One region of the Marivibrio sp. genome, then DNA from elsewhere that is predicted to be linked to it. Evidence: riboswitches for the same ligand, from Rfam matches in the RefSeq annotation. Region 1 holds a riboswitch; each other region holds the start of a gene.
What was found. Region 1 has a riboswitch for cobalamin ahead of RIB45_RS17420 (CbtB domain-containing protein). Riboswitches for the same ligand answer to the same signal wherever they lie in the genome.
Positions count from the first base shown of each region.

Region 2: linked by a shared signal. The riboswitch ahead of RIB45_RS09310 (hypothetical protein) and the one ahead of RIB45_RS17420 (CbtB domain-containing protein) in region 1 are both predicted to bind cobalamin.
Region 3: linked by a shared signal. The riboswitch ahead of RIB45_RS06495 (HupE/UreJ family protein) and the one ahead of RIB45_RS17420 (CbtB domain-containing protein) in region 1 are both predicted to bind cobalamin.

Region 1 is NZ_JAVJQE010000015.1:330,538-340,601, forward strand. It holds gene RIB45_RS17400 (hypothetical protein) at 1-1,094, opposite strand, end outside; gene RIB45_RS17405 (phosphoenolpyruvate carboxykinase) at 1,241-2,848, opposite strand; gene RIB45_RS17410 (HugZ family pyridoxamine 5'-phosphate oxidase) at 3,191-3,928, opposite strand; gene RIB45_RS17415 (CbtA family protein) at 3,925-4,680, opposite strand; gene RIB45_RS17420 (CbtB domain-containing protein) at 4,715-4,894, opposite strand; cobalamin riboswitch at 4,983-5,243, opposite strand; gene pnp (polyribonucleotide nucleotidyltransferase) at 5,709-7,889, opposite strand; gene rpsO (30S ribosomal protein S15) at 8,349-8,618, opposite strand; gene truB (tRNA pseudouridine(55) synthase TruB) at 8,673-9,605, opposite strand; partial or broken gene rbfA (30S ribosome-binding factor RbfA) at 9,624-10,052, opposite strand.
Region 2 is NZ_JAVJQE010000009.1:110,170-120,233, forward strand. It holds gene RIB45_RS09270 (GcvT family protein) at 1-611, opposite strand, end outside; gene RIB45_RS09275 (flavodoxin family protein) at 837-1,436, opposite strand; gene RIB45_RS09280 (formylglycine-generating enzyme family protein) at 1,411-2,187, opposite strand; gene RIB45_RS09285 (WD40 repeat domain-containing protein) at 2,180-4,078, opposite strand; gene RIB45_RS09290 (hypothetical protein) at 4,138-4,404, opposite strand; gene ald (alanine dehydrogenase) at 4,786-5,910, opposite strand; gene RIB45_RS09300 (Lrp/AsnC family transcriptional regulator) at 6,070-6,564, shown strand; gene RIB45_RS09305 (TerB family tellurite resistance protein) at 6,555-6,980, opposite strand; cobalamin riboswitch at 7,119-7,369, shown strand; gene RIB45_RS09310 (hypothetical protein) at 7,405-7,782, shown strand; gene RIB45_RS09315 (hypothetical protein) at 7,842-8,186, shown strand; gene RIB45_RS09320 (class I SAM-dependent methyltransferase) at 8,183-9,262, shown strand; gene RIB45_RS09325 (MarR family winged helix-turn-helix transcriptional regulator) at 9,336-9,821, shown strand; gene RIB45_RS09330 (VOC family protein) at 9,919-10,064, shown strand, end outside.
Region 3 is NZ_JAVJQE010000008.1:37,029-47,092, forward strand. It holds gene RIB45_RS06490 (ligase-associated DNA damage response exonuclease) at 1-730, opposite strand, end outside; cobalamin riboswitch at 802-997, shown strand; gene RIB45_RS06495 (HupE/UreJ family protein) at 1,046-1,273, shown strand; gene RIB45_RS06500 (sll1863 family stress response protein) at 1,314-1,598, opposite strand; gene RIB45_RS06505 (phytoene desaturase) at 1,716-3,272, shown strand; gene RIB45_RS06510 (phytoene/squalene synthase family protein) at 3,250-4,362, shown strand; gene RIB45_RS06515 (TspO/MBR family protein) at 4,410-4,883, shown strand; gene RIB45_RS06520 (hypothetical protein) at 4,898-5,062, shown strand; gene RIB45_RS06525 (carotenoid 1,2-hydratase family protein) at 5,074-6,000, opposite strand; gene crtD (1-hydroxycarotenoid 3,4-desaturase CrtD) at 6,003-7,559, opposite strand; gene RIB45_RS06535 (polyprenyl synthetase family protein) at 7,723-8,625, shown strand; gene RIB45_RS06540 (methyltransferase) at 8,637-9,764, shown strand; gene bchC (chlorophyll synthesis pathway protein BchC) at 9,957-10,064, shown strand, end outside.

The sequences.
Region 1 (10,064 bases):
GGACCGGCCGTCTCCGGCAGGCTCAGGCAATCGAGCAGCGCGATGCGCTCGCCGCGGGTGCGCCGACCGAACAGATCCAGCCGGCGGGCCAGACCCGGCTCCGCCGGGCCGTCCAGCACCCACACGGCCTCAAGGCGCGAGGCGAGGTGATCGGCCAACAGCGGGTCTTCGTCGGCCGCGTCCAACAAATGCTCCAGCGCCGCGGCCGGCTCGGCGATCAAGGTCGGGCCCGTCTCGCCGGACGCCTTCAGCAGCGAGGCGATCTCGCCGCGCCGCGACTGGCCGGCGTGCAGGATCATCGTGCCGCCCACCGCCATGACCAGCCGGGTCGCCGGTCCGGCCCCCAGCGGGTCGAGCGGGTCGCCGGAGCTGAGAACCACGGTGTGCCGGACCGCCGCGAAGGGCCAGGCCGCCAACAGGGCCGAGGTCGCGGCCGCGGCGGAGCGCCGCGAGGCGATCACCGAATGCGGCGAGGGCGAACGCTGGGCGGCCGGATAGAGCGCGAACGCCCGGTCCAGCGGCGTGCGTTGGCGCGCCTCCATGATCTCGATCGTCGCGCGGGTCAGCGCAATGCGCTCCACCCCGCGCACCCCGATCACGGTCTCCGGCCGGCCGGCGCCGGTGGTCTCCAGGATGTCGCTGACCGCCTGGGCGGCGCGCCCGTCCAGGCCGTAGACCAGCCCCGGCCCCGATTCGGCGGCCAGCCGCGCCGGCGCGCGCGGCGCGATCGCGGTCGGCACGCCCGCCTTGACCGCGCCGATATGCATCAGGATCGCCGCCGGCTCGCCGGGTCCGTGGATCATCAGGGGTCGGTCGGCGCCCAGGTCCCGATCGATCAGCGCCTGCGCGATGCCGTCGGTCAGGCCGGCCGCCTCGTCGAAGCCGAGCGACAGGCCGGGCGCGATCAGGAACGGCCGGTCCGGCGTGCGGACGGCCGCGCAGTCCAGCCATTCGGCCGCCGCCCCGAAGCTCGGCGCCCGCTCGGGCAGGCCGTGCAGGATCGGCCCGCCGTCCTCCGCCGCCTCCACCCGCACCGCGGCGGGCGGCAGATCGATCGGCGCGGTCGGCGTCGGTCCGTCCGGATAGAGCTCCATGAGGTCTCAGGCGTCCTCTTCGACTGGTCTGGCGTCCAGTCTAACACGCTCCGACGCGCCGCCCCACCAAAAGCGAAAGCCCTACATCGGTCCCGCCCAGGAACTCCCGCACAGGCGGATATCCGCTGAGGCGTCGCGCCGGGTCCCTAGGCTGCGTAGATTCCCGCTTTCTTGACGTCGTCGGAGACGTGGTCCTCGAACTGCTCGAAGTTTTTCTCGAACAGGCCGCGCAGGGTGCGGGCCACTTCGTCATAGCGTCCGCCGTCGGCCCAGGTGCTTTTCGGCTGCAGCACCTCCGCCGGCACGTTGGGGACGGCCTCCGGGATCAACACGCCGAAATTCTCGTCCGGGACCTTGGCGACGGAGCCGAGCTTGCCCTCGATCGCGGCGCGCACCATGGCGCGGGTGTGGTGGATCGACATCCGCTGCCCTTCGCCGTAAGAGCCGCCGGACCAGCCGGTGTTGACCAGCCAGCAGCGCGCGCCGGACTGCGCCATGCGCTCGCGCAGCATCTGGGCGTAGACGGTCGGATGGCGCGGCATGAAGGGCGCGCCGAAGCAGGTGGAGAAGGTCGCCTGCGGTTCGGTCACGCCGCGCTCCGTCCCGGCGACGCGGGCGGTGTAGCCGGACAGGAAGTGGTACATCGCCTGTTCCGGCGTCAGCTCCGCGATCGGCGGCAGCACGCCGAAGGCGTCGGCGGTCAGCATGACGATGTTCTTCGGCTGTCCGCCCTGGCCCGTCGGCTCGATGTTGGGGATGAAGTCGATCGGATAGCTGGCGCGGGTGTTTTCGGCCAACGTGCCGTCGTCGAGGTCGAGCTCGCGCGTCTGCGGATCGAAGACGACGTTTTCGAGGATCGTGCCGAAGCGCCGGGTGGTGGACCAGATCTCCGGCTCCATCTCCGGGTTGAGCTTGATCACCTTGGCGTAGCAGCCGCCCTCGAAATTGAAGACGCCGTTGTCGGACCAGCCGTGTTCGTCGTCGCCGATCAGCCGGCGCGTGCCGTCGGCCGACAGCGTCGTCTTGCCGGTGCCCGAGAGCCCGAAGAAGATCGCGACGTCGCCCGCCTCGCCGATATTGGCGGAGCAATGCATCGGCAGCACGCCGCGGGCCGGCAGCAGGTAGTTCATGATCGAGAAGACGGACTTCTTGATCTCGCCCGCGTACCGGGTGCCGCCGATCAGCACCAGGCGCTGGGCCAGATTCAACAGCACGAAGCATTCCGAATTCGTGCCGTCGCGTCCGGGCAGGGCGTTCAGATGCGGCGCGTGCAGAATCGTGAAATCCGGCTCGAAGCCGCTCAGCTCGCTCGCCGCGGGGCGAATGAACATGTTGCGCGCGAACAGGCTGTGCCACGGGCTCTCCGAGACCACCCGCACCCGCAGCCGATGCTCCGGATCGGCGCCGGCGTAGAGGTCCTGGACGAAGACGTCGCGGTTCTGAAGGTAGCTGGCGGTCAGCGCGTGCAGCTGGTCGAAGCGGCGCTCCTCGATCGGCTTGTTGACCGCGCCCCACCAGACCTGGTCGCGGTTGGCCGGCTCGTCGACGATGAACTTGTCGTTGGGGGAGCGGCCGGTGTAGGCGCCCGTCTCGACGCTGAGCGCGCCGCCCGTCGTAATGGTCCCAAGGCCGCGGCGCACCGTCTCCTCGTAGAGCGCCTCGGCGCCGTAGTTCCAGTGAACCGGGCCCGGATTGACCACCCCGTGATTGTCGAGCCCGAACGCGCTGGGAGTCCCGAGATCTTTCGACGCCAAGGCTTTCCTCCTCCTTGCAAGCGGCCCGGCCGCGCCCTGAGGGCGGCGGCCCGGCGGTTCTTCGGGGAGGGCGCGCTTCGTTGCAAGCGGCGCGCCTCGCCCCGGACCCCATCCGATCCGCGACCGGCCGCTTTCCCCGTGTCGGGAGGCGGCGCCGGGCGCGGCTTTCGGCTGTTCTGACGACGCCGCCGGTCGACCCGCGGGACGGGGCGGTCGACGGCCGAGGGTTTGCATAGCGGGGCGGGGCGGGGGGATCAACCGATTCCGCGGCCCGACGGCGCGCCCGGCGCGCAGGCGTCCGCGCGAAAGCCGTTCAGCCCGCCCCGGGGCGCCGAGACCCCGTTACGCCCGCGCGCGTTTGACCAGCCGTACGAGCTCGACCCGCGCGGCCTCGGCGTCGCGCACGGGCTTGTCGAAGGGAAGCCGCGCGGTCTCGCCGCCACGGCGCAGGTCCGCGCCTTCGGGGTCGATCCCGGTCAGCCGCCAGCCCGCCCCCGGGAGGCCGAGAAGCCGGTTGGCGTAGAGGGCGACGGCGTCGGAATGATCCTCGTTCATGTGCTGGACGACGTCCGATTCGGCCGCGGACAGCCCCGCCGCGTCCGCCGAGCCGGGGTAGAGCAGGGCGTCCGCCTCCTCGATCCAATGGATGCGTCCGAAACCGGCGACCAGATGGGCGCGCTCGATCTCGAAGCGATAGAGCGCGAAATCGCCGAACCCGGCGTAGAGCGCGGCCGAGGGATGGCGGGCCACATAGCGCCCCTGCAGGCGGGCGCGCTCGGCCGCGTCGGCCACGCGCTCGATGCGGCCCAAAAGGCTGGCCCGCGCGCCCGTCAGCGGCTCCGCGAGGCCGGCCGTGCCGTCCAGCAGCAGGGCGGCGCGCGGGTCGGCTTTCAGGTTCTTGGTGTGGTCGGCCAGGTCGCTCAACAGCATCACCGGCCGGCCGGCGAAATCGCAGGCGGTGAGGACGAGAGAGACATAGGGCGCGCCCCCGTCCGCCGTCTGCGTCGACAGGGCGGCCCGGTCGACCGTGCGGGCCAGCGTCCGCACCGCCTCCGCCGGATCGTCGGCGCCGCGCGTCATCGCACCCCGGCGCGCGCGGCGTCCTCGGCCGCCGCCTCCGCTTCGCCGCGGGCCCAGAAGGTCCCCGCCGTCCAGCCGAGCAAGGCCCAGAAGACGGCGGAAACCGCGATCGAGGTGGCGGCGTACTCCGCCGCCAGCTCCGGCGGCGGCGCGCCGCCGGCGTAGCCCGGATGCGGCGCGCCGATCAGATGGGGCAGCGCGATCAGGGCGAGGCCGCCCAGGATCATCGGCCATTTCGCCGCGCCCTCTTTCGCGAAGACGGCGAGCGCTAGGCCCGCGGCCGTGGCGAGAGCGGTCCCGATCCACCAGATCTGGCGGTCCACGATGTCGGCGGCGAAGGTCCCGGGAAGCTCCGGCGGCAGGCCGGCCGCCGGGGCCAGCGTCAGCGCGAGAAACCCGCCTGAGCCCCAGATCAGGCCGCGCCGGCCGTCCACTTTTCCGCCATAAACGGCGAAGGCGGCAGTCAGCAGCAGCGCGAAGCCCGTCGCCAGCACCATGTTGGCCATGACGGTGTAGAGCAGCCGTTCGATCCCGGCGTCCGGCGCCCAGGGCGCGCCGATCGCGCCCGTCCCGTGGTCGTGCTCGGCGTGCGCGAGCACGATGCGGAATCCGTCGAGCGCCGGGGCGGCGGCGCTCTCATAGGTTTCCGCCTCCATCAGGATCGGCGTCGTGGTGATCGTCTGCAGGCCCGAGATGAGCGCGCCGACGAGCACGCCCGCGGCCAGCGCCGGGGCGATGATGCGTTTCAGCATGGAACGGTCCTCGGCGTGACGCCGATCCCCGGCCTTAGTGGCAGGGGAAGGCGAAGGCGTGGCGCGCGTCGTGCGCCGCATTGTGCAGCGTCGACGAATTGGCGAGCCCCGCCCCGAAGACGAGGAGGGCGCCGAACAGCGCGGCGAACAGCGCGGCGGCGAGACGGGTTTGCGGGCGCGCGACGGCGCCCGTCTTGGCGGTCATGGTCTGCATGGAAGTCTTCCCCCTTCTTTCGTCACACCCGACGAAACACGCCTGCGCGCGACAGCGGCAGGCCCTTCAGGCGAAGCGGCCCCGAATGGGCGCGCCTCAACGCTCGGCAGGTCTCCCGGCTCGCGGGTCGTCGCTGAAGGATCCGCCTTCCCAGCGCGCGCGAACGCGCCCCAGTGGCTTCGCCGATCCGCCCTCTCTCAGGGCCGGATCGGGGATCCCCGCTCGCCGCCTACGGTTGCGGGGGCAGCCCGGGCTCGGCGCCCCCTGATGGGTAGGCGCTCTCCCCGTGTTCCCTTTTAATCCCCCAGGCCTTTGGCCGTCCCGGGGAACCGATCGTCTGCCGGAATCAGTACGACGCGACGCTATCGACGGTCAAGCGGCGATGACAGACCCGCGCCAGAGTCCCCGGCGAAAGCGGGGACCGGGTCGGGCGGCGCGCCGGCGGCGGCGCAGGCCGCGGGAGGCCCCCGCCTGCGCGGGGGCGCCTGATAACAAACGCCCGGCCCCATAAACCCCGCAGGAGTCCCCGCGAAAGCGGGGACCTGGTCGAGCGGCGCGCCGGCGGCGGCGCGGGCCGCGAGAGGCCCCCGCTTGCGCGGGGGCGCCGGGCGGAAAACTGCGGCAAGCGCGACAACGCTGTCGGGAGTCCCCGCGAAAGCGGGGACCTGGTCGAGCGGCGCGCCGGCGGCGGCGCGGGCCGCGGAAGGCCCCCGCTTGCGCGGGGGCGCCGGGAGAGGCTGCGATGAAAAACGCCCGCGGGGCGGACCCGCGGGCGTCTCTCGTCTCAGGCTGCTCTCAGACCGATGGGGCGCGATCAGTCCTCGCGGCGGTTCCGCCGGGGGCGGTCGCCCCGGTCGCCGCCGCCGCGCGGCTCGCGCTTGGGCAGCTGGTCCTCGATGTCCTCGCCGGTCTCCTGATTGACGACGCGCATCGAGAGGCGGACCTTGCCGCGCTCGTCGACGCCCAGGCACTTGACCCAGACCTCGTCGCCCTCGTTGACCACGTCGCTCACCTTCTCGGTGCGGCCTTCGGCCAGCTCTGAGATGTGCACGAGCCCGTCGCGGTTGCCCATGAAGTTCACGAAGGCGCCGAAGTCCATGATCTTCACGACCTTGCCGCGATAGAGCTTGCCGGGCTCCGGCTCGGCGACGATGCCCTGGATCCACTCGACCGCCTTCTGGCCGGCGTCGCCGTCGACGGAGGCGACCTTGACCGTCCCGTCGTCGTCGATGTCGACCTTGGCGCCGGTGACCTCGCAGATCTCCCGGATCACCTTGCCGCCGGTGCCGATGACGTCGCGGATCTTGTCCTTCGGCACCTGGATCGTGACGATCCGCGGCGCGTTGGAGGAGACCTCCTCCCGACCCGACGTGATGGCCTTGGCCATCTCGCCCAGGATGTGCAGGCGCCCGTCGCGGGCCTGGGCCAGCGCGGTCTGCATGATGTCCTCGGTGATCGAGGTGATCTTGATGTCCATCTGCAGCGAGGTCACGCCCTGCTGCGTGCCGGCCACCTTGAAGTCCATGTCGCCGAGATGGTCTTCGTCGCCCAGGATGTCGGACAGCACGGCGACGCCCTCCGGGTCCTTGATCAGGCCCATGGCGATGCCCGCACAGCTTTTTTCCAGCGGCACGCCCGCGTCCATCATCGACATCGAGGTGCCGCAGACGGTCGCCATCGAGGAGGAGCCGTTCGATTCGGTGATCTCCGAGACCACGCGGATCGTGTAGGGGAAGCTCTCCTTCTCCGGCATCAGCGGGTTGAGCGCGCGCCAGGCCAGCTTGCCGTGGCCGATCTCGCGCCGCCCGGTGAAGCCGACGCGGCCGGCCTCGCCCACCGAATAGGGCGGGAAGTTGTAGTGCAGCATGAAGTGCTGGCGGAATTCGCCCTCCAGCGCGTCGATGATCTGCTCGTCCGAGCCGGTGCCAAGCGTGGTCACCACCAGCGCCTGGGTCTCGCCGCGCGTGAACAGCGCCGAGCCGTGCGCGCGCGGGATCACGCCGACCTGGCAGTCGATCGGCCGCACGTCGGCCAGACCGCGGCCGTCGATGCGCTTGCCGGTCTTCAGGATATTGCCGCGCACGACGCCGGATTCTAGCTCTTTGAAGAGCTTGCCCGCCAGGGAGACGTCAAGCTCCTCCTCTTCGAGCTTGGCGATCGCGGCCTTCTTGACCTCGCCGACGGCGTTCTGACGCTCCAGCTTGTCCTTGATCGCATAGGCGTCCTGGAGGCCGGCCTCGGCCAGCTCCTTCAGGCGCGCGCGAACCGGCTCGGCCGCCGGATCCTCGCCCGGCAGGTCGAACGGCTCCTTCGCCGCGTCCTCGGCCAGGTCGATGATCATGTCGAGCACCGGCTGGAACGCCTTGTGGCCGAACATGACGGCCTCGAGCATGCGCTCCTCCGAGAGTTCGGAGGCCTCGGACTCGACCATCAGGACGCCGTCCTGCGTGCCGGCGACCACGAGGTCGAGCGCGCTGTTCAGCTTGGTGTCGAGCATCGAGGGGTTGAGCGTGAGCTCGCCGTCGATCTCGCCGACGCGCGCGCCCCCGATCGGACCCATGAAGGGCGCGCCGGAGATCGTCAGCGCCGCGCTGGCGCCGATCATCGCAGGGATGTCGGGATCGTTCTCGAGATCGTGGCTCAAGACGGTGCAGATGACCTGCGTCTCGTTCTTGAAGCCTTTGACGAACAGCGGGCGGATCGGACGGTCGATGAGACGGCTGGTCAGCGTCTCCTTCTCGGTCGGCCGGCCTTCGCGCTTGAAGAAGCCGCCGGGGATCTTGCCCGCCGCGTAGGTCTTCTCCTGGTAGTGGACCGAGAGCGGGAAGAAGTCGAGGCCGGCCTTCTCCTGCTTCTCGAAGACGACGGTGCACAGCACCGCCGTGTCGCCGTAGGTGGCGAGCACCGCGCCGTCGGCCTGTCGGGCCATGCGCCCGGTCTCCAGGGTCAGCGTGCGGCCGCCCCACTCGATTTCACGTTTGTGGATTTGAAACATCTCGTCTCTTCAGTCGTTCGGCGTGCGGCCCGCGCGTCGTCGCGGAGGCCGCCCGCATCTCTTTTCAGCGGTCAACCGGCCCCCTCCCCATGAGGGGGTCCGGCCGGCGCGCCGCCCCTTGTCGGGCCGTCGTCGGGGCCTGTCGCGAAACCCGGGTCTGTCGGTCGTCCCCACCCGGATCGGTCTAGCCCGCTTCATGCGCTTGGTCGGCGCGCGGGCTGTTTCGCGGCCCCGGCCGACGGCCGGGCGATGCGCCTATGGTGTCGTCGCCTCCGGGAGCGCCGCGCGCATGCGGCTCGGGCCCGGACCCCTCCGCCGAGCGGGGGACTTGTCCCGCGGCGGGCCCCGTTTCGGCCGACCGGCCTGAGCCGGGGCGGTCGAAAAACGGGAGCGACAAATGCGAACGGGGCGCCGGCGACTTTTCAGGTCGCGGGCGCCCCGCCCGAAACTCAATTCTGCTTAGCGGCGAATGCCAAGGCTGGCGATCAGCGTCTTGTATTTCGCCTCGTCGCGCCGGCGGACATAGTCCAGCAGGCGCCGCCGCTTGCCGACCATCATCAGGAGGCCGCGGCGGGAATGATTGTCCTGCTTGTGGCCCTTCAGATGCTCGGTCAGGTTCGTGATCCGCTCGGTCAGAATGGCGATCTGCGCCTCCGGCGCGCCGGAATTGCCGTCCGATCCGCCGTATTCCTTGACCAGTTCCGCGGTGCGTTCCTTGGTGATCGACATCTCTTGCGTTCGTCCTCTTCCACGGTATCGGGTTGATAAATCCGCGGCGCCCGCTCAGCGCGCCGCCAGCACCCGGATCGGCTTGATCTCGCCCCGGCCGTAACGCGCCAGCGCCACGGCCCTGCCCCTGTAGAGGGCGACCAGCGCGTCGCCGTCCTGCAGCGCGCCGATCCGATCGAGATCGATCTTCCGGAGAAGCGAGACCGCCTGGCCGTTTCTGAGCCGCGTGGCCTCCGCTTCGCTCAAAGCCATCGCCGGGATACCGTCCAGCGCGGCTTCGATGGGGAGCAGGCGCTCCGCCAATGCGGCGGGGTTATGCCCCAATCGCTCCAGCGCTTCAAGGGAAATCGCCTGGGTTTCCGCAAAGCCGGCGACCGCCGTGCGGCGCAGATCCTCGACCAGCGCCACGGTGCCCAGCGACGCGCCGAGATCGCGGGCGACGGCGCGGACGTAAGTCCCCTTGCCGCATTGCATCTCCAGCACCGCCCGGCTCGGGTCGGGCCGCTCGATCAGGCTCAGCGCGCGGATCGTCACGGGCCGCGCGGCGATCTCCACCTCTTCGCCGGCGCGCGCCTTGTCGTAGGCGCGTCGACCGTCGATCTTGACGGCGGAGAACTGCGGCGGAACCTGCTGGATTTCGCCGATGAAGGCGGGCAGGGCCGCCTCAATCGCGGCCGCGTCCGGCAGCAGGTCGGAGCGCTCGGTCACCGCGCCTTCCGGGTCGAGCGTGTCGGTCGTCTCGCCGAAACGCACGGTGAAGCGGTAGGTCTTTTCGCCGTCCATGACGTACTGGACGGTCTTGGTCGCCTCGCCGAAGGCGATCGGCAAAAGGCCGGTCGCGAACGGGTCCAGCGTGCCGCCGTGGCCGGCCTTCCGGGCGTCGAACAGCCGGCGCGCGCGGCTGACGGCGTCGGTCGAGCCCAGCCCGGCCGGCTTGTCCAGGACCAGCCAGCCGTCGATCGGCTTGCCTTTCTTTCTGCGCCCCATGCCCTGCGCGCCCGCCGATCAGTCGTCGTCGGAATCGGGTTTCGCGATGTCGCGCCGAACCTCCGGACGACTCAACAGCGCATCGATGCGCGCCGCCTCGTCGAAGCTCTTGTCGGTCTTAAAGCGGAGGTTGGGCGTGAATTTCAGCTTCACCTCGCGGGCCACCTGACCGCGCAGGAAGGAGGCCGCGCGCTGCAGCGCCTCGCGAACCTCGCGCTCGCGCGCCTCGCCCGCCGCCTTATCCTGGGCCGAGGCGCCGAGCGGGGTGACGAAGCAGTCCGCGTTCTTCAGGTCCGGGCTGACCCGAACCTCGGAGACGGTGACCGACACGCCGGCCAGCGCCGGGTCTCGCAGCTCGCCGCGCTGAATGATCTGCGCCAGCGCGTGGCGCAGCTCTTCGCCGACGCGAAGCTGGCGCTGCGTGGGTTCTTTCGCGCTCATCGCCCTATGCCGCCTTGC
Region 2 (10,064 bases), on a different contig from region 1:
CCGGTGGCGCTCACCACATGCTCGCAGGTGATGTCGCCCTGGTCGGTCTTCACGACCCACTCGCCGGACGGCGTGCGCTCGAAGCCGGTGACGCAGGTGTTGCGGTAGATCTCCGCGCCCCGGGCGCGCGCGCCCTTGGCGAAGGCCTGGGTCAGGTCCGCCGGCTGGATGTAGCCGTCCTCCGGATGGCGGATCGCGCCGACCAGCCCCTCGGTCGACATCAGCGGCCAGATCTCCTGGACCTCCTCCGGCGTCATGAAGTCGACCTTCACGCCGATCGTCTCGGCGACGCCGGCGTACTGGCGATACTCGTCCATCCGGTCCTGATTTTCCGCGAGCCGGATGTTGGAGACGACGGAGAAGCCGACGTCCTGGCCGGTCTCCTCCTGAAGCTCGTGGTACATCTTGACGGAGTACTTGTGGATCTGCCCCACCGAGTAGCTCATGTTGAACAGCGGCAGCAGACCGGCCGCGTGCCAGGTGGAGCCGCTCGTCAGCTCCTTGCGCTCGACCAGGACGACGTCGCTCCAACCCTTCTTGGCCAGATGATAAAGGGTCGAGACCCCGACGACGCCGCCGCCGACCACCACCACACGCGCATGTGACTTCATTGCTGTTCCGCTCCCCGAGCCTGCGGCGCCTCAGGGCGAGGCGATGAAACCGCAGTCGTCCGCCAGATATGGGACTTCGGCCGAAGCGTCTCTCCGACCGCGATATCGGCGGCACAATGAAACGGGGTCAACCGGCTCGCTTGCCGATGTGCGACGGGCGATTGGCGTTTTCGCGCCGCCCGCCGCCGCCGCGACGCTCCGCCGCACGGCGCGCTCGGGGCGGCTTCAGCGGCGCAGGACTTCGCGGACCGCGGCGACGCGCTCCGCAAAGTTGAAGCCGTACCGGCGGGCGCACGTCAACGCGCCCTCTGGCACGGGGACAGGCGTTCCGTCTGGCGCGTTGGTCCGGGCGTACGGTCCCCAGTGACAGCCGCCCTCAGCGAAGCCCGGCGTGGCGCGGGGCAACGGGACGATCGCCATGCCGAGCTGGGCGAAGTTGCTCAGCATCGCCAGCATCGCCAGATCAGCGCCGCCGCCCGCCCCGCCGTAGCCGCCGCCGGTGGCGAAGACGCCGCAATGCCGGTCGCTGAGATCGACCTGGCGCCACAGCGGGCCGCACTGCTGATCGATGAAACGCTTGGCCCGCCAATGCATCGCGCCCATGTGCACCGGACTGCCGAACAGCACGCCGTCGGCCTGAAGCACGTCCTCGCCGCACAGCGCGTCCACATCCGCCGCATGCACCGTGGTCGAGGGCGACTCGCGCGCGCCCTCCGCCAGCGCTTCGGCGAGGCGCGCGGTCGCCCCCTTGTCGCTTGCGTAGGCGATCAGAATGCGCGCCACGGCCTGCGCCCTCCCCTCACCCGCCGGCGCGGGGCGCGTCATGCACCAGACGAAAGCCGGTGATGCGGAATTGCGGCCCCGGATGCGGCCCGTGTCGGCGCGCGCCCCGACACAGATCTCCGCCCAACAGGAAGGAGCCGCCGCGCAAGATCGGATACCGCGGCCCCACCAGCTTGATCAGGTCGTCCGCGATGAACCGGCCGCCGGGATAGGGGGCGTACCGGCTGGCGGTCCATTCCTCGACATTGCCCGCCAGATCGACGACGCCGCACCAGGAGGGATTCCGGGCGAAGGCGTCGACCGGCGTCGTTTCGCCCCGCCCGCTCTCGACGGTGTTGCAGCAGGCGGGATCGAAGCGCTCGCCGAACGGATAGGCGCGGCCGTCGGGTCCGCGCGCCATCCACTCCCACTCCGCCTCCCGCGGCAGCCGCCAGGGCCGCCCGTCCCGCCCTTCCAGCCATCGCGCGAAGGCCTCCGCTTGGTCGAGCGTGACGCCCCAGACGGGGTGGTCGGCGGGCGCGTTGACCTGAAGCGATTCCGGCAGAGGCGTCGCCGTCTCGGCGCAGAAGTCGGCGAAGAGCGCGTTGTCGACCGGATAGACCATCGCCTCGAAACCGGCCACCAGAACCGGATGACGCGGATGCTCCTTCATGATCCAGTCGCGGAAATTCTCGGCGTAGGACGGATCGACCAGCCTGCCCGTCCAATCGGCGACGCACGCCTCAACCTCTTCAGCGGTGCTGCCGCGCTGAAGCCGCCCGCCAGGGACGCGCGCCGTGCGCGGCTCACTCATTGTAGCTGGAGCTCAGCAGGCGCTCGGTCACCGCACCGTGCGCGCTCAGCATTTCGCTATGGGGCCGAAAGCCGTGCAGGCGGCCGCTGCGCCCGTAGGTGAGGACCTCCAACGGATACGCCCCCTCGACCTCGTCCTCCAGGCACAGGACGCCTTTCGAGTAGTCTTCTTGGTCGGCCCCGAGATAGAGCCGCTCGCCGCTGGCGAAATCGCACAAACCGATCTGCGTCGTATAGCTGATGAAGATCAGATAGCCGTACCGCGCGCTCCAGCAGAAGTCCTCGATCGTATTGCCGACCGCGGTCACCCATTCCTCCGCGTGATCCTCCTCCAGCCGATACCGATACAACGAATCCTCCTGATTGTAGGCGAGCGTCCCCTCATCAAGCCATTGCACCCGCTTGACCCGCTTGCTGACGGGTCCCGGATGACGCTCCTCCAACGTGCGCGCGTCGAGCAGACGAATGCGGCCGTGACGCTCCCCCACCGCCAGCAGATCGCGGGCGGGATTGTACGCCAACGCCCAGAGCGGCATGTCGGCGGGCGAGCGCCACTGCGCCTCGACCGCCCCGCTCTCGCCATGCAGGCGCAGGGCCCGACCGTCTTCCAGGCAGACGAAAGCCGCCGTCCCGTCGGCGCTTACGGCCACGTCGCGCACGGCGCTCCCCAAGTCGGCGAGTTCGACGCACGGGCCGCCGTCCGTCGGCGCGCGCAACAGCTTGCCGGACGTCTGCGCCAGGAACAGGACGCCGTCTTCCGAAGCCGTCATCCGTTTGGTGTAGGACGCGCGCTCCGTCTTGCGCAGCACGGCCGTCGGGGTCAGGTGCAGCCGCTTCTCGTCCGGGTCGCCGCCGACGTGCAGGATCACGATTTCGTCGCCCTCCCCCGTCGCGGCGAGCCGGCCGTCCGGCAACCGACAGACGCTCCATAGGGGCGGCGGCGTGCGACGGGTCTTGGCGACCGGGCCGCCGGCGGCGAGATCCACCTTGTAGATCGCCCCGTCGAAACACTGCGCGTAGCCGACATCAGGCGCGTCGGGCAACGTCTTGAACCAGCGCATCTTGAAGGGCGCCTGGTAGACGACGCCTATGGGCGCGCATGTCTCCGGGTCGATTTCGTAGACGCGGCGATCGAACCCGACGGCGAAGGCACGCCCTGAGGTCTTGTTGAAATGCACATGCTCAAGGTCGTCCAAAGTGAAGACCGGCCCCGCGCGTTCGACCGAGCGCTGCATCATGTCGAAGCGCAGCACCCGTCGATCGTCGGTCGCGACGAGATAGCGGTTATCCCCCACCGCTTCGAACCAGTGCACGTTGTTGGAGCCGATGCGAACTTCCTCCAACGTCAGACCGTCGCGCGAGAAGACGACCAGGCCGAGCGCCCCCGTCGCCAGCACGTGCGATCTCGCATCCGGATAAAACGCCGTCGCGAAATCCTCCAAGCCGTGCAGCCGGGTGCAATGTATGAGCTCGAACCGATCGCCCCCATAGTCGAGTTCCAAGACCCCGGCGCTCGCCGACCGGGTCGCGAGCCGCGGCTCGGTCGGATGGAAGCAGAGGGCCTGGCTCTGGCTGTTGTTGCGCGGCACATCGACCACATCGTTCCAGGGGCGCAGGAGACGGGTCGAGAAGCGATCGATCAGCCGCGGCTGCGTCGGATCCTCGACGTCCACCAGGGCGATTTGGCTGTCCATTCCGCGTGTCGCGAGAAGGGGGCGGTTCGGATGCGCCGCCACGGCGTAGAGGTCTCCGAGATTCGTTTGCAGCCGCGCGATTTCGTGAAGCGCCGTCGGCTCGAACAGGGCGATCTCGCCCGACTGCAACCCGCCGACAAGAAAACGGCCGCCGGGATCGACGGCCATTGAGTTGATCTTGAAGGCGGTTGCGGTCATCGGAGCCGACCCCGCGACAGTGCGTTTTTCTTGAAAGGCCCCTGGGGCGCGCGCGCAGACTAGGCCGACACCTCCTTGATGTTGGCCATGATCTGGAAACCGCCCGGAAGACGGGTCTTCGCTTTGCCCTCGAACAGATCGACGCCGCCCATGACCTTCTGGTTGACCAGAGCGTTCAGGATGTAGCGGAAGGTATCGTCATCCACGTCCATGCCGAGGTCGTGACGCAAGCCCGTGAAGGCCACGTCCAGACGCTTCAGCGCCTCCGGATTGCTCTTCAACTCCTGCAGCGCCTTCGACGCCGCCTCCAAATTCGCCCGTGACATATCTCGAGTCCCCCTTGTGTGATTGAGTTTCGGATAAACGCTTTAGTAGGTACGCAGCTATTATAATATCTAAAGTGGCAAAAAGCGGAAGAGGGTTTCTGCGTCGCGCGGGTCCCGCAGGGGCGGGGCGGGCCGACGCCCGAGGCCCACGCACGAGGTCGCCGCGCCGTGAAGGCGGTTGAGCGAACGCGGCGACGATGACGAGAGGAGCGCTTCCGCTCCACGAAGACCTCGCAGGCGGCCGGGGCGCGGCGAGCGGACGATCCCAGTATACGGCCAAGCCACGCCCTCCGCCGACGCTTCGAAGGACGGGAGATCGACGCCCTCTTCGCCCGCGCTCGGGCGCGCAGGCTGAGCGCACGGCGCGCGGCGCCGTGTCGCTCAGTAGGAGATGCCCAGCGCCTCCTCGGGCGCCGTGTAATCGTAGCCGAGCGTCTCCGCGACCGCTTTATAGGTGATCGCCCCTTCGTGCACGTTCAAGCCGGCGCGCAGGTGTTTGTCCTCGGCCAACGCCTGACGATAGCCTTTGTCGGCGAGCGCCAGCGTAAAGGGGAGCGTTGCGTTGTTGAGCGCAAAGGTCGATGTGCGGGCCACTGCGCCCGGCATGTTGGCGACGCAGTAATGAACCACGCCTTCCTCGATATAGGTCGGCTCGGCGTGGGTCGTCGGACGCGAGGTCTCCAGGCAGCCGCCTTGGTCGATCGCAATGTCGACGACCACGGAGCCTTCCGGCATCGTCTTCAGCATCTCGCGGGTGATGAGCTTGGGCGCCGCCGCGCCGGGCACCAACACCGCGCCGATCACCAGATCCGCCTCCTGGACGCCCTTCTCGATGGCGTCGACTGTCGAATACAGCGTCTTGGCTCGGCCCTGGAACAGCTCGTCCAGCTCCGCCAGCCGGCTTGCGCGGCGTTCGAGGATGGTGACGTCCGCGCCCATGCCGACCGCCATGCGCGCCGCGTTCGCGCCGGAGACGCCGCCGCCGATGACCATGACCTTGGCCGGCGGCACGCCCGGCACGCCGCCCATCAGCACGCCGCGCCCGCCCTGAGCCTTCTCCAGGCAATGCGCGCCGGCCTGGGCGGCCATGCGGCCGGCCACCTCGCTCATCGGCGCCAGCAGCGGCAGGCCGCCGCGCGCGTCGCTCACCGTCTCGTAGGCGATGGCGATGGCGCCGCTTTCTTTCAGGCCTTTAGTCTGCTCGGGATCGGGCGCAAGGTGGAGATAGGTGAACAGCACTTGGCCCGCGCGCAGTTTGGCGCATTCGAAGGCTTGCGGCTCCTTGACCTTCACGATCATCTCGGCCTCCGCGAAAACGGCGTCGGCTCCGTCGACGATGCGCGCGCCCGCGGCCTCATAATCCGCGTCCGGCGCGCCGACGCCGCCGCCGGCCCCGGTCTCCACCATCACCTGATGGCCGTGATGGACCAATTCGCGCACGCTGGTGGGGGTCAGCCCCACCCGGTACTCGTGGTTCTTCACTTCCTTCGGCACGCCGACCAGCATCGCCTTCACCCCTTCTCTTCGGCTTGAAACCGGTTGTTGATTGCACAGACCAGTGTAAGCCTGCGGCCGGGGAATGTCCTTTCGTCCTGAGCGGACCAATCGGCTTGTTTTGCAGAAAATTTGCGTTGCAAGCGATGTATCCGCATATATCTTGCAAAAATGACCTTTGACGCCGCCGATATCCGCATCCTGGAGGCGATCCAGGATCACGCCCGCGCGACGCTGGCCGAGTTGGCGGAGCGTGTCGGCCTCTCCGCGTCGAGTTGCCAGCGCCGGCTGCAGCGTCTTGAGCAGGACGGCGTCGTGGAACGCTACACGGCGGTGTTGAACGAAGCGCGGCTCGGGTATCAGTCGAGCGTCTTCGTCAAGGTGACGCTCGCGTCGCAGACCGAAACCCACTTGAAGGCGTTCGAGGGCGCGGTCGCCGCCTGTCCGGGCGTCGTCGACTGCTTCCTGCTGGCGGGCGAGGCGGATTATCTGCTGCGCGTGGTTGTCGCCGACATGCGGGATTTCGAGCGCATCCACCAGCAGCACCTCTCGCGCTTGCCGCATGTTCAGCGCATCCAATCCAACGTCGCCTTGCGCCCCGTGGTGCATCGCACGGTGCCGATCCCGGGGAGCGCCCGCGCGGCGCTCGACGCTCCTCATTCGTAATCGGCGAGATCCCGCCCGAGGCGCCGGCACACGGCCGCGATCTGGTCGCGCTCGCCGGGCGCGTATTCTCCGTCGGCCCGACTGACGGCGAGGCAGACTTTGACCAAAAGATCCCCCGCCTCAGCGTCGTCCTTCATGCGCGCGACCGCATCCAGGGCGCGCTTTCGGCCTTTTGTCGGGTTTGCGGTCACGCCCTCGACATACTCGTTGAAGAGGTCGACGGCCTCATGCACGTCGAACAGCGCCAGCCGGTCTATCGCCTCCAGCACGTCGTCGACGCGGCTTTGTTCCGATAGCGAGACCTCGCCGTCCGCCATCGCCACGAGCGCGCACGCCGCCATCGCCGCGTCCAGGAACGGTTGCTGGCGATGGCGCTCCAACGTGTCGGCGATGGCTTGGCGCAACGTGTCGAACATAATGAGCGCGAGACCTTCGTCGCGGAACCGGACGGGCGAAGACCGATCATCGCCCGAAGCCCCGCCCGCGGTCAATTCGCCGCCGACGGAACGGGCGCCGTCGTTTTCGCGCTGGTCAAAGCCTCGAACTGGTGTAGCCTTTTTCTTCATCGAGGCGGTTCCCCGGAGACGGGGACGAAGAGGGAATTCGGTGCGGCCCGTCTGACGTCGGGCCTATGCCGAAGCTGCCCCCGCAACTGTAAGCGGCGAGCCTCGTCGCCCCAGCGCGCCACTGCGGCGTCCGCTCGGGTCCCGATCGCAACCGATCGAGGGACCGGCGGACCGCGGGAAGGCCGGCGACGAAGCCCTGACCCGCGAGCCAGGAGACCTGCCGCCTCCCAACCCTAGTCGACGACCGGGCGGGGTGCCCCGGGAGGAGGTTTTTATGGCGTATTTCGATTCGGCCCCTTCCTTCGCGACGCGGGGCAGCGCCGCGCGATCGCACGACGGCGACTCCATGCGGGCGCATGACGGAGACTCCCTGCGCGCGCATGACCGCGACTGGGCGCGGCTTGATCCCAGCGCTGCGCTGCGCGGGCTGCTGGCGCTCGACGATCCGCCGACGGGCCTCGCGGAGGACGCGTTGTTGGGCTGGCTGATCGCGCTGCCGGGCGGCGTCGACCCGGCCGACGCGGCGCGCGAGTTGGCCAAGCGGCCGGAGCTTTCCGCGAGCGGCGGCGAGGCGGCTCGGCTGCGCGACCTGCTGCGGGACGTCTCGCGCTACCCTGCGGCGGCGCTTTCGCGCGGACGCAGGCGACGCTAAGCTCATCGCCACGCCGCCGGGCGCAGGTCCGGCCGCAACGAGGACGAGCGGAGCGGATCATGCCATTCGTCAGGCGCGACGGCCGGGGCGCAGTGGTCGCCGTGGAGGCGCGGAAGTCGGAACGCTGCCCGCACTATATGGCGGCGGACGACCCTGAGCTTGCCGCCTTTCTCGAAGAGCTGGGCCTCGGCTCGGGCGCGCGCGATCCCCAGAATCTGCTGACGCAGAGCGATCTGGAAATGAGCCGGGTGTTGGAGGATCTGGTCGACCTTCTGATCCGCAAGGGCGTGCTGGACGCCGCCGAACTGCCAGCCACCGCGCGCGAAAAACTGACCCGCCGGCGCGAGCTTCGAGGCCACCTGAAATGGCTCGCAGAGATCGTGGGCGAGGACAAGGTGATTTGACGGAGGCGACCGGCGGCGCCGGCTTGGACGGACCCATGCTGGGCCGCGCGCTGTCGATCGCCGGCCTGACGGTCGACGGCTCGTCGAGCGCGTTGAGCGTTCTTGCGGGCCGCTTCATGCGCCTGAACGCCCACCAGAAGCGGCACTATGAGGCCAATTGGGCGGAACTGCTGAACCGGCTCGAACGGGTGCTCGACGCCGCGGCGAGTGCGGCGGACGTTCTGGCCGAGATGGACCCTCCGCCCGAAAGCGACGGTCTCGTCAGCGCCTTCATCCGACGTCAGAGCTTTCCGGTACGCATAGCGCCGGGCGCGTTTGTTCCCAAGCCGGGACATCTCGTCGTCGTTAGCGACGGACGTTATCGCCAGGCGCCGCGCGCCGCCTGCCGGGACGAACGCTATCGCGACGCCGTCGTCGCGGCGATCGACCCGCGTGTCGACGCCGTCGTCGAACTGGGCTGCGGCTGGGGGCGGAATCTCGCCGCGATCGCCGCGCGCCTGGGGCGGCCCGACCTGCACTATGTGGGCGCGGAACAATCGCACAGCGGCCGCCAGGCGGCCCAAGCCCTGATGGCGAAGCCCGGCGGCGGACGCTTCACGGCGGCCGCTTTCGACTTCTACGCACCCGACTTCTCCTTCTTGGAGGGGCTAAAAAATCCCGTGATCTTCAGCTGCGCGGCCGTCGAGCAAATCGCGTTTCTGCCGCCGTCTTTCCTGGTCGATCTCGCCAAGCGCGCGCCCGGATGCCGCCTCGTACTGTTCGAGCCGTTCGGCTGGCAGGCGGATGCGGCGTTGGCCCAGGCGACGCTCGGCCGCTGCTTGACCGCAGTGCGGGACAATGCGCCGCTTTCCGCGATCGCGGAGCGCTACCGCTTCGATCTGGACGACGCCGTCCTGAACGCGAACGCAAGCGTTTGGGCGCTTTGCTGCTGCTACAATATGAACCTCTTCTCACTGATCCGGCGCGGCGAGGCGGACGGCCTGTTCGCGATCGAAGAACTGGTTCTGAACCAGGCCGGCTCGAACCTCTTCAATCCCTACAGCCTCGCCGTATTGCGCATCGCCTCGGACGCGTGAGCGTCGGTTGCGCCGTCCGTCGCCCTCGTTTTATATGAAACGATCGAGAGGTCGAACGCCGAAGAGGGTCAGGATGGATCAAGCCGCTCCTTCCTCCGGGAAAGACGACGCGCTGGTGTTGGAGCGCTTCCTACCCTATCGCCTCGCCGTCTTGGCGCACACGGTGAGCGGCGCCTTGTCGACGATCTATCGCGATCGCTTCGACCTGACGATTCCGGAATGGCGGGTGCTGGCGAATCTCGGGCGGGAAGAGCCGAGTTCGTCCAATCGCTTGGCCGAGCGCGGCTCGATGGACAAGGCCAAGGTCAGCCGGGCGGTCGCCCGCCTGACGGAGGCCGGTCTCATCACCCGGGAGACCGATTCGCGCGATAATCGATTGATCGTCCTCAGGCTCTCGAAGCGCGGGCGAAGCGTCTATCAGCGCATCGCGCCGCTGGCGCTGGCCTGGGAAGCGGATCTGCTGGAGGGATTGGGCGATGAGGAGCGCGCGGCGCTCGACGCCGCGCTCGCCAAACTGCAGGCCCGGGCGGAAGCGCTGAAGGGCGAGGCCGGAGGGTGATCGGCCCCGCCGCAGTCCCGAAAATGGGGCTGGAGCGAACGGCGTCGCCATGGGCATCATAGCCGCGGTTCGCGCGCCGTTTCAGGATCACCGCCCCATGACTAAGAAAAGCACCAAGACGCCCTGGATGCCCGCCCCGGATTTCGGTCGCGGCCTGCCGCCCGGGCTCGGCCTAAATCTGCTGGTTCGCGACGTAGAAGCGTCGGTCGGCTTCGCCCAGCACGTCTTTCAGGCGGAGCCGGT
Region 3 (10,064 bases), on a different contig from region 1:
AGGGCGGGCACAGCACGATCTCGCCGGCGAGGCTCTTTTTGTCTCGACGGCTCACCGGCTCGAGCGGCCCGAGCGCCACGCCGTGCGCCTCATAGAGCTCGCAGAGCGCCGTCATCGCGCCGTGCAGATAGATTGTGCGGTCGTAGCCCGCCTGACGCAGCAGGCGCAAAAGCCGTTGGGCCTTGCCGAGCGCGTAGGCCCCCAGCAGATGCGTGCGCTCGGGGAAGGTCTCGAGCGAGCGCAGAAGCTTCCCGATCTCCTCCGAATCCGGCGGATGACGGAAGACCGGCAGGCCGAAGGTCGCCTCGGTGATGAAGACGTCGCAGGCGACCGGCTCGAACGACGGGCAGGTGGGATCGGCCCGGCGCTTGTAGTCGCCGGAGACGACGACCCGCGCGCCCTTGTATTCGAGGACCGCCTGCGCGCTCCCCAGCACATGGCCCGCCGGCGCGAAGGAGACCGCGACCGGGCCGATCCTGACCGTCTCGCCATAAGCCAGCGTCTGCTTGGTCTTCCAGGCGTCGGCGCCGTAGCGCGCGGCCATGATCGCCAACGTGCCTTCGGTCGCCAGCACATGGGAATTGCCCCAGCGCGCGTGGTCGGCGTGGCCGTGGGTGATCACCGCGCGCTCGGCCCCGCGGTGCGGGTCGACATAGAAGTCGCCCGGCGCGCAATAGAGCCCGCCGTCGGTCACCTGCAGCCAGCGTTCGGGATCGGCGTCCGTCGTCATGGGCGAAAAGTTAGGGCGGCGGGCGGCCTGCGCCAATGAAACCGTTGCGGGAGCGCCTGCGCCTCGCTACCGTCCGGTTCGTTCGTGACGGTCCAGGGCGCTTTTGCGTTCGGGATAATCGGGAAGCCGGTGCAAGGCCGGCGCGGCCCCCGCCACTGTAAGGCCCCAAGCGGCCGCCTTCCAAAGACGCCACTGGTCGCGCGACCGGGAAGGCGGAAGGCGGAGACGGGGTCGAGCCAGGAGACCGGCCGTCGCGACGTTGCGCTTCATCCGAGAAGAGGGCGGAGGGCCCTCGCCAATGGAGAATTGAAAGACATGATTCGCACCACGCTGACCGCCCTGGGCGCCGCCGCGTCCGCCGCCCTGATTGCGACGCCGGTCCTCGCCCATCCGGGACACGAGCCGATGTCGGGCACGCTGCACGCGATCGCTCACGAACTCGGCGGGCTCGACATCCTGCTGACGGCGGTGACGCTCGGCGTCGTCGCGGCGCTGGCCGCGCGGCCCGTGATGCGCAAACTGAAAGAGCGTCGCCGGGACTGATCCCGACGACGCTCCGTCTCAGCGTCGATCGCCGCGGCTCTTAAAAGCGCGACTTCGCGCTGTCCAACGCCGCCTTCAGGTCGGTGACGGCGAGCTGCACGCCCGCCTTGGCGTCTTCCCAGGCGCTTTCGCTGGCGTTGCGCAGGTCTTCCAGCTTCTGCTCGGTGCGCTCGCGCTTCTCGCGGAGCTCCTTGAGCTTCTCCTGGCTTTCGATCTGGGCGTCGGCCTCCTTGGCTTTCGCCTTGGCCTCGATCTTCTCGATCTCGGCCTTGATTTCGTGCAGTTGCGATTCGAGCCGTTTCTGCAGCACGTCTCTGGTCTCCATCGGAGATCTCTCCTTTCTATCCTTTGCGTCTACGGCCCATGTGATAAGGCGACCCCTTTTTGTGAAGGGGTGTTCATCCCTTGCGTCCGGCGGATGTGCGCCTGATACTGTCACGTGATGTTGACGCTCGATTCCGCAGACGCCGCCGCGCCGCCGACCGATCCGCCCGGATCGGACGAAGGCGAGTCGCGCCCGCACGCGATCGTCATCGGCAGCGGCTTCGGCGGGCTGGCGGCGGCGATCCGGCTCGGCGCGAAAGGCTATCGGGTCACGGTGTTGGAGCGCCTCGACGGGCCCGGCGGGAGGGCGGCGGTCTTCAAGCAGGACGGCTTCACCTTCGACGCCGGGCCGACCATCGTGACCGCGCCGTTCCTGTTCGAGGAGTTATGGGATCTCTGCGGGCGGCGCTTCTCCGACGACGTCGAGCTGCGCGCGCTGGAGCCCTTCTACAAGGTGCGCTTCGACGACGGCGACGAATTCGCGCTCTGCAGCGATCCGGCGGCCATGCGCGCCGAGATCGCGCGCATCAGCCCGGCCGACGCCGAGAATTTCGAGCGCTATATGGCGCAGAGCGAGGCGATCTTCCGCGTCGGCTTCCTGGAGCTTGGCGACCAGACCTTCGACGATCCCAGAGCCATGGTGAAGACCATCCCCGACCTGGTGCGTCTCAAGGCCTATCGCACCGTCTACGGGCTGGTTTCGCATTTCTTCAAGCACCCGAAGCTGCGTACGGCGCTCAGCCTTCATCCGCTGCTGATCGGCGGCAATCCGTTCCAGGTGACCTCGATCTACGCGCTGATCGCCCATCTGGAGCGGCATTGGGGCGTCCACTACGCCATGGGCGGCACCCACAAGCTGATCGAGGGCATGGTCGATCTGCTGCGCGGCCAGGGCGCGCGGGTGCGCTACGAGGCCGAGGTCGCCGAGATCACCGTCGAGGGCGGGCGCGCGACCGGCGTTCGCCTCAAGGACGGGGAGACGATCCCCGCCGATCTCGTCGTCTCCAACGCTGACAGCGCCTGGACCTACAAGCACCTGCTGCCGTCGCACGCCCGCACGCGGTGGAGCGACGCCAAGCTCGCGCGGGCGAAATACTCGATGAGCCTGTTCGTCTGGTATTTCGGAACCGACCGGCGCTACGAGCATCAGCCGCATCACATGATGGTGCTGGGGCCGCGCTATAAGGAATTGCTGACCGACATCTTCTCGCGCCACAAGCTGGCCGACGATTTCAGCCTCTATCTCCACCGGCCGAGCGCGACCGACCCAAGCGTCGCGCCCGAAGGCTGCGACGCCTTCTACGCCCTCTCGCCCGTCCCGCATCTCGACAGCGGCGTCGACTGGGCGCGCGAGGCCGAGCCCTATCGCCGGAAGATCGAGAAGCGGCTCGAGGAGACGGTGCTGCCCGACCTCGCCCGGCGCGTCGTCTCCAGCCGGATGCTGACGCCGCAGGATTTCGAGACGCGGCTGTTGTCCCACAAGGGCGCCGCCTTCGGCCTGGCGCCGATCTTCACGCAGAGCGCCTGGTTCCGCCCGCACAATAAGAGCGAGGAGGTCGAGGGCCTCTATCTCGTCGGCGCCGGGACGCATCCGGGGGCCGGCATTCCCGGCGTGCTCTCCTCCGCCAAGGTTCTCGACAGGGTGATCCCCGATGCGCGGCGCGTCGCAGGCTGAAGGCCGTGCGGGGGCCGGCGCCCCGCCGCCGCGGGGCCCCTATTGGGGCTGCTACGCCTCGCCGGCCGACCGGCGCGCCTGCCGGGCGATGATCCGCACCGGCTCGCGCAGCTTCTTCACGGCCTCCCTGCTGCTGCCGAAGGCGATCCGCGAGCCGGCTTACGCGTTCTACGCCTTCTGTCGCTTGTCGGACGATCTGGTCGATCTTGAGCCGGCCGAAGCCGACGCGGTGGAGCGCCTCCAGCGCCGCCTGGATGCGCTCTACGCCGGCCGGCCGGCGGACCATCCGGCCGACCGGGCGCTGGCCGACGTCGTGCGCGCCAAGCGCGTGCCGAAGGATCTGCTGACGGCGTTGCTCGAAGGCTTCGCCTGGGACCGCGACGGCCGGCGATTCGAGACGCTGGGCGAGGTCTACGACTATTCGGCGCGCGTCGCCGGCTCGGTCGGCGCGGTGATGGCGGTGCTGATGGACGCGCGCGAGGCCGAGACGCTGGCCCGCGCCTGCGACCTCGGCGTCGCCATGCAACTCACCAACATCGCCCGCGACGTCGGCGAGGACGCGCGGGCGGGCCGCCTCTATCTGCCGACCGGCTGGCTGCGCGAGGAGGGGATCGAGCCGGACGCCTTCCTGGCCGACCCCCGCTTCACGCCGGCGCTGGGGCGCGTCGTTCAGCGGCTGCTCGACGCCGCCGCCGACCTCTACCGCCGGGCGGAGCCGGGGATCGCGCATCTGCCGGCCTCCTGCCGACCGGCGATCCACGCCGCCCGCCTGATCTACGCCGAGATCGGGGCGGAGGTCGCCGCCGCCGACTTCGATTCCGTCAGCCGTCGGGCGGTCGTGCCGAAGCGGCGAAAGCTGGCGCTGGCGGCCCGCGCAGCGGCCGGTTGGACGCGCAGATCGCTGGAGGACGGGCGCGCCCCGGCGCTGGCCGAAACGCAGTTTCTGGTGCGCGCCGCCGCCCTGCCCGAACCGGCCTCGGGCGCGCCCGCCCTGGCGCCGGACGGTTTGGATGCTAAATTCGCCTTCATGATCGAGCTTTTCGCCCGGCTCGAGGCGCGCGACCACGCGGCCGGCCGAGCGGCGGACTGATCCGCAGCGAGCTCGTCTCTCGCACGGCGAAGGATGCGCATCCGGCGATGGATTATTGGAGCCTCGGCGCTTTCGCGCTGGCTAATTTCGCGGCCGCCTGTTCGGGCGCCTTCTTCAAGCCGGGCGATTGGTATTTCGCCTTGCGCAAGCCGCGCTGGCAGCCGCCGGGCTGGCTGTTCGCGCCGGCCTGGACGATCCTATACGGCATGAACGCCGCCGCCGGCTGGTTCGTGTGGGAAGCCGCCGGGCCTGGCGAAGCCGTGTTGCCGATGATCGTCTATGCGGTGCAACTGGTCTTCAACGCGGCCTGGTCCGCGCTGTTTTTCGGCATGAAGCGCATGGACCTCGCGATGGGCGACGTCATCGCGCTGTGGGTGTCTGTGGCGGCGACGATGGTGGTGTTCTATCCGGTCGATGCGACCGCGGCCTGGCTGCTGGTCCCCTATCTCATGTGGGTCAGCTTCGCCGGCCTGCTGAACTTCACCGTCTGGCGTCTCAACCCCGACGCCAACGCGGCCTGAGAGGGAGAGGAGTCATGCAGCCGCAATGGTTGGTCGCGATCGAGGCGGCGCTGATCTTCGGCGGCGTGATCGGCTTCGGCGTGTGGCAGCTGATCTCGCTGAAGCGCGAGAAGCGGAAGGACGAAGAAAAGCGCGCGCGCGGCGAAGAGAGCGGACGCAATCGGTTTCGCGACGGCTGACCGCGCCTCTCTCACGCCCGCCGCGGCATCCGGAACGGCAGCAGGGTCTGAACCCAGCGTTTGTCGAAACGCGTCAGGTCCAGGCTTTCGTGCATTGCAGTCAGGTCCTGCCCGAACAGCCGCGTCTCGATGAGCGAGCGGGTGTAGAAGGGCGAATCCTCTAGCGTCTTGAGCAGGCGCGGCGCGGCGCCCTCGTCGGCCAAGGTCTCCCGCTCGACCCCCCAGAAGCATTTCCCGAGCGCCCGGCGGGGCGGCGCCGGCCGCCGAGAGATCCGCCCGGCCGCATCAATGTGGAGCGCCAACGGCTCGCCCGCGCCGTCGGCGAGCGTGGGGTCGTAGAGGATCGCCGCGCCCGCGCCGTCGGGCAGCGCGGCGCGTGACCAGTCCCAGCGCAGGAAGCGTCGCTCCAGCGGCTCGGTCCCCCAATTGCTGTCGAGATACCCCTCGCCGCGCCAGGAGAGCTGCGGGGCCGAGAAGTCGAGCGCGATGTCGGCGATCGGCCCGATCGGGCGCCAATGATGCCGGCCGCCTGGGTCCAGCGCGAAGGCTTCGGCGTTGATCGCCTTGGGCGTCAGCGTGATGCGCCCGCGCACTCGGCGGGGCAGGGGGACGGCCCATTCCTCGATCTCGGCGACCACCGTGCGGCCGTCCCAGCGGAGCCCGCTGGGTCCGACCTGGAAGAAGTCGGCGCGGCGCCTGTGCGCGCCCGCGCCGCGCTCCGTCATGCACCAGCGCCCGGGGCCTCTTCCGTCCAGGCTGTAGAGGGCGAGATTGATCGCGACGTGCCGCTCAGCCGGGGCCGCGCCGGCGCCTTTGCGTCGCGCGGCCGCATAATAGGGGGAAAAGACGCTGCCGACGAAGGCGATCAGGGTGACGCCGTAGCGCCCGTCGGCGCTGATCCCGTCGAGATACCACCAGACGTACCCGCCGTCAGGCACGCTTACGTCGAAGCGCGGTCCCGCGTCAGTCCCGCCGTCGCCGCCGCCGCCGCCAGACGGCCCGACAGCGCCGCCATCGGGACGCCCGGTCCCGGATGGACGCTGCCCCCCGCCAGATAGAGGCCCGGCAGGCGCGTCTTGACCCCCGGCCGCTGAAAGGACGCCCGCCAGCCGTGGCTCGCCCGGCCGTAGAGCGCCCCGCCCGTCGCCGGGAACAGCTCCGCGAAGGTCCGCGGGCCCGCCGTCTGAAACCCCGCGCCCGCCGGCGAGAGCGTCAGCCCGCAGCGGGCCAGCAGATCGTGCGTTCGGGTTTCGCATTTGGCGATCTCCTCCTCATCGGGCGCGGCGCGGTCGCCGTCGGGCGGCGCGTTGACCAGCAGCAGCAGGCGTTCGGCCGGGCGATCGGGGTCGCCGCCGTCCCCGTCCCCGTCCCCGGTCTTGTCGGCGTCGCCCCGGTCCTGGGCGCAGATATAGACCGTCGGCTCGTGCGGCAGGCGGCGCGCGTTGAAGATGCGGGCGAACTCGTCCTCATAGGCGCTGGAGAAGAAGACGGTGTGGCGCAGCAGCGGAAAGCCCCGCGCCGTCGCTGCGCCCAGGAAGGTGAGCGCCGAGAGCGAGCGCGCGGCGCGCGGCGGGGCGTCGACCGCGCGGGCGGCCTCGGCTCCGAACAGCCCGCCGCCCACGGCCGCGCAGTCGGCGTTGGCGATGACGGCGTCGGCGGCGATCGCCTCGCCGCTCGTCAGCGTCACGCCGGTCGCGCGGCCGCGCTCGACCGTGATCTCGGCGACCGGGCTGTCGTAGAGAACGCGCCCGCCTTTCGCCTCCACCAGCCCGGCCATGACTTGGACCAGGCGGTGCATGCCGCCCGCGATCAGCCAGACGCCGGCCTGCTCCACATGGCTCACCAGCATCAGGGTCGCCGGCGCCTGGAAGGGGGAGGAGCCGCAATAGGTGGTGTAGCGTCCGAACAGCTGGCGCAACCGCGGGTCTGCGAAGTATGCGCCCAGCGCCTTCCACATCGGCGTGAAGGGCTTGATGCCGGCGAGCTTGCCGAGCCCCGTCGGCCCGACCGCCTTCATCAGCGCGCCCATGCTGGGGGCGGGGGCGCGGATGAAGGAGGGCTCCAGCGTCTCGTAGATCGCCTGGCTGTCGGCGACGAAGCGCTTGAAGCCGGCGGCGTCCCGCGCGCCGGCGAAATCGCCGATCGCGTCGGCCGCGCGCGCGACGTCGGCGAACAGGTCGAGGCGCCCGCCGCCGGCCTCTTCCGGCCAGGCGTGGCGGGCGAGCGTGTGCGCCTGATGCAGGCCGACATGGTCGTCCAGCCGCTCCTCGATCCCCTCGAACAGCTGGTCGAACACCCATTTCATGGTGAAGACCGTGGGGCCGGCGTCGATCGGCCGGCCGTCGGGCGCCTCGACGGTGCGCATCTTGCCGCCCGGCTGGGCCTGACGCTCCAGCACCGTGACGCGCACGCCTCGGCCCAGCAGGTCCAACGCGGCCGCCAGCCCGCCGATCCCGGCGCCGATCACCGCGACGTGACGATCGCGCGTTCCGTGCATTCAGGCCTCCGTCTCAGCCTCTTTGGTCGCGCCCGACAGGTTTGTCATTGAAATTGGACACGTCGAGTGTCTATTATACATGACACATTGCGCCGTCCAAGGATCGTGACGGTCGCGCGGCGACCGGCGGTCGTTCGGAACGGAACGACAGGGAGAAGGCGTCATGGCGACGACCGAACAATTGTCCACGCGCATCGAATCCACGCTGGGCCGGGCGCTCAGCCGCGCCGGCAAGCCCGGCGCGCCGCCTAAACTGGCGGAGGCGATGCGCTACGCCGTCTTCCCGGGCGGCGCGCGCGTGCGCCCCAGCCTGTGTCTGGCGGTGGCGAGTTCGTGCGGCGACGATCAGCCGGCGCTGGCCGACGCCGCCGGCGCCGCGATCGAACTGCTCCATTGCGCGTCGCTGGTGCATGACGATCTGCCCTGCTTCGACGATGCGCCGACCCGGCGCGGCAAACCCTCGGTCCACAGGGCCTATGGCGAGCCTTTGGCGGTGCTGGCGGGCGACGCGCTGATCGTGCTCGCCTTCGAAACCCTGGCTGAGCGCATCCTGGACCATCCGGCGCGCGCGGCGCATCTGATGCGCATCGTCGCCGGCTCGGTCGGCATGCCCTTTGGAATCGTCGCCGGTCAGGCCTGGGAGAGCGAGGACGACGCGATCCTGGCGGATTATCAGCGCGCCAAGACCGGCTCGCTCTTCGCCGCCGCGACGGAGGCCGGCGCGGTCGCCGCTGGCGGCGATTCGCAGCTTTGGCGGGTCGTCGGCGAGCGTCTCGGCGAGGCCTATCAGGTCGCCGACGACATCCAGGACGTCACCGGCGATGAAGCCGTTCTCGGCAAGCCGACCGGGGTCGACGCGACCTACGCCCGACCCAACGCCGTCGCCCAGCACGGGCTGGCGGGCGCGACGCGCCACCTCAAGCAGCTGGTCACCGACGCGGTCGACGCGGTGCCGCCATGCGCCGGACAGGCGATGTTGCAGCAGATGATCCTGCAGCAGTCCCAGCGGTTCGAGCCGCCGCCGAACGCCCCGGCCGCCGGCCGCAGCGCGGCCCACCCGGCCTGATCGCCGGGCCGATGAGCGAGGGCGCCAGCCTGCGCGATCGCTGGCGCGACTGGCGGAATCGCAAACTCGCCGACCCCGATTTTCAGCACAGGGCGATCGCCAACCCGCTGCTGCGCCCGTTCGCCCGGATGGGCGTGCGGCGCAGCTTCGATCTTGTGGCGGGATTCGTGTATTCGCAGACGCTGGCCGCGTTTGTCGCGCTCGATCTGCTCGATCGCCTGAAGGAGGCGCCGCAGAGCGAGGCCGCGTTGAGCGATGCGACGGATCTCGACCCCGCCGCCCTCAACCGCCTGATGAAGGCGGCGGCGGCGGTCGGGCTGGCGGAGCGGTTCGACGACGGGCGCTGGGGGCTGGGCGCAGACGGGGCGGCGCTGGCCGGCAGTCCGGGGGCTCGGGCCATGATTCGTCATCATGACGCGCTCTATCGTGATTTGACGAATCCGGTGGCGTTGCTGAGAGGCGAGGCCGGTGAGACGGAGCTCGCGCGCTTCTGGCGGTACGCCGGCGAAGCCGACGGCCGCGCCGTCAAGCCGGAGGAAGCGGAGGGCTACAGCCGTCTCATGGCCGAAAGCCAAAGCCTGTTGGCGGAAGAGATCCTGGCCGCCTACCCGATGGACGGGACCAGGCGGATCCTCGATGTCGGCGGCGGCGGCGGCGCGTTCCTGACCGCGGTCGCCGCGCGCCACCCTCAGGCGCAGCTGACGCTCTTCGACTTGCCGGGGGTCGCCGAATACGCCCGCGCCGAGATCGCGCGGCGCGGCTTGGCGAAGCGCATTTCGGTCGCGGCGGGCGACTTCATGCACGACCCGCTGCCGGCGGGCTGCGACCTGATAACGCTGGTGCGCATCCTGCACGACCATGATGACGACAAGGCGCTGGCGCTGCTCAAGGCCTGTCGCGTCGCCCTGGCCGACGTCGGCGCGCTGCTGATCGCTGAACCGATGTCCGGCAGAGCCGACGCGGCGCGCGTCGCCGACGCCTATTTCGGTTTCTATTTGTTGGCGATGGGCTCCGGGCGGGCCCGCACGCCGGACGAGATTTCCGCGCTGTTGGACGCGGCCGACTTCCGGATCGTCACGCCGCTCACCACCCGCAACCCTTTGATGGTGCAGGCGATCGCCGCTCGGCCGCGGGCGTGACGTCACGCCTTCGGGCCGCCGGCGCGCGGGTCGGGTGCGAGACGATATCCCTACAACTTGACTGTACGTTATGCTTGACACTCTTAATTGTCAGGCTAAACTGACAGATACGAAATCAGGCCCGGAAGAAGGCCGCCCACAAGTCGAAGAAACGTCTGAACGGGGCTCCCGCTTTAGCCGGGAGGATGCACGATGCAAGCGCAAGCCGTCGTTTTCCACGAACCCAAGCGACTCAGCGTCGAGACGCTGGATCTGACCGCGCCCGGCCCGGCTGACGCGGTGGTGGAGATTGCGCACAGC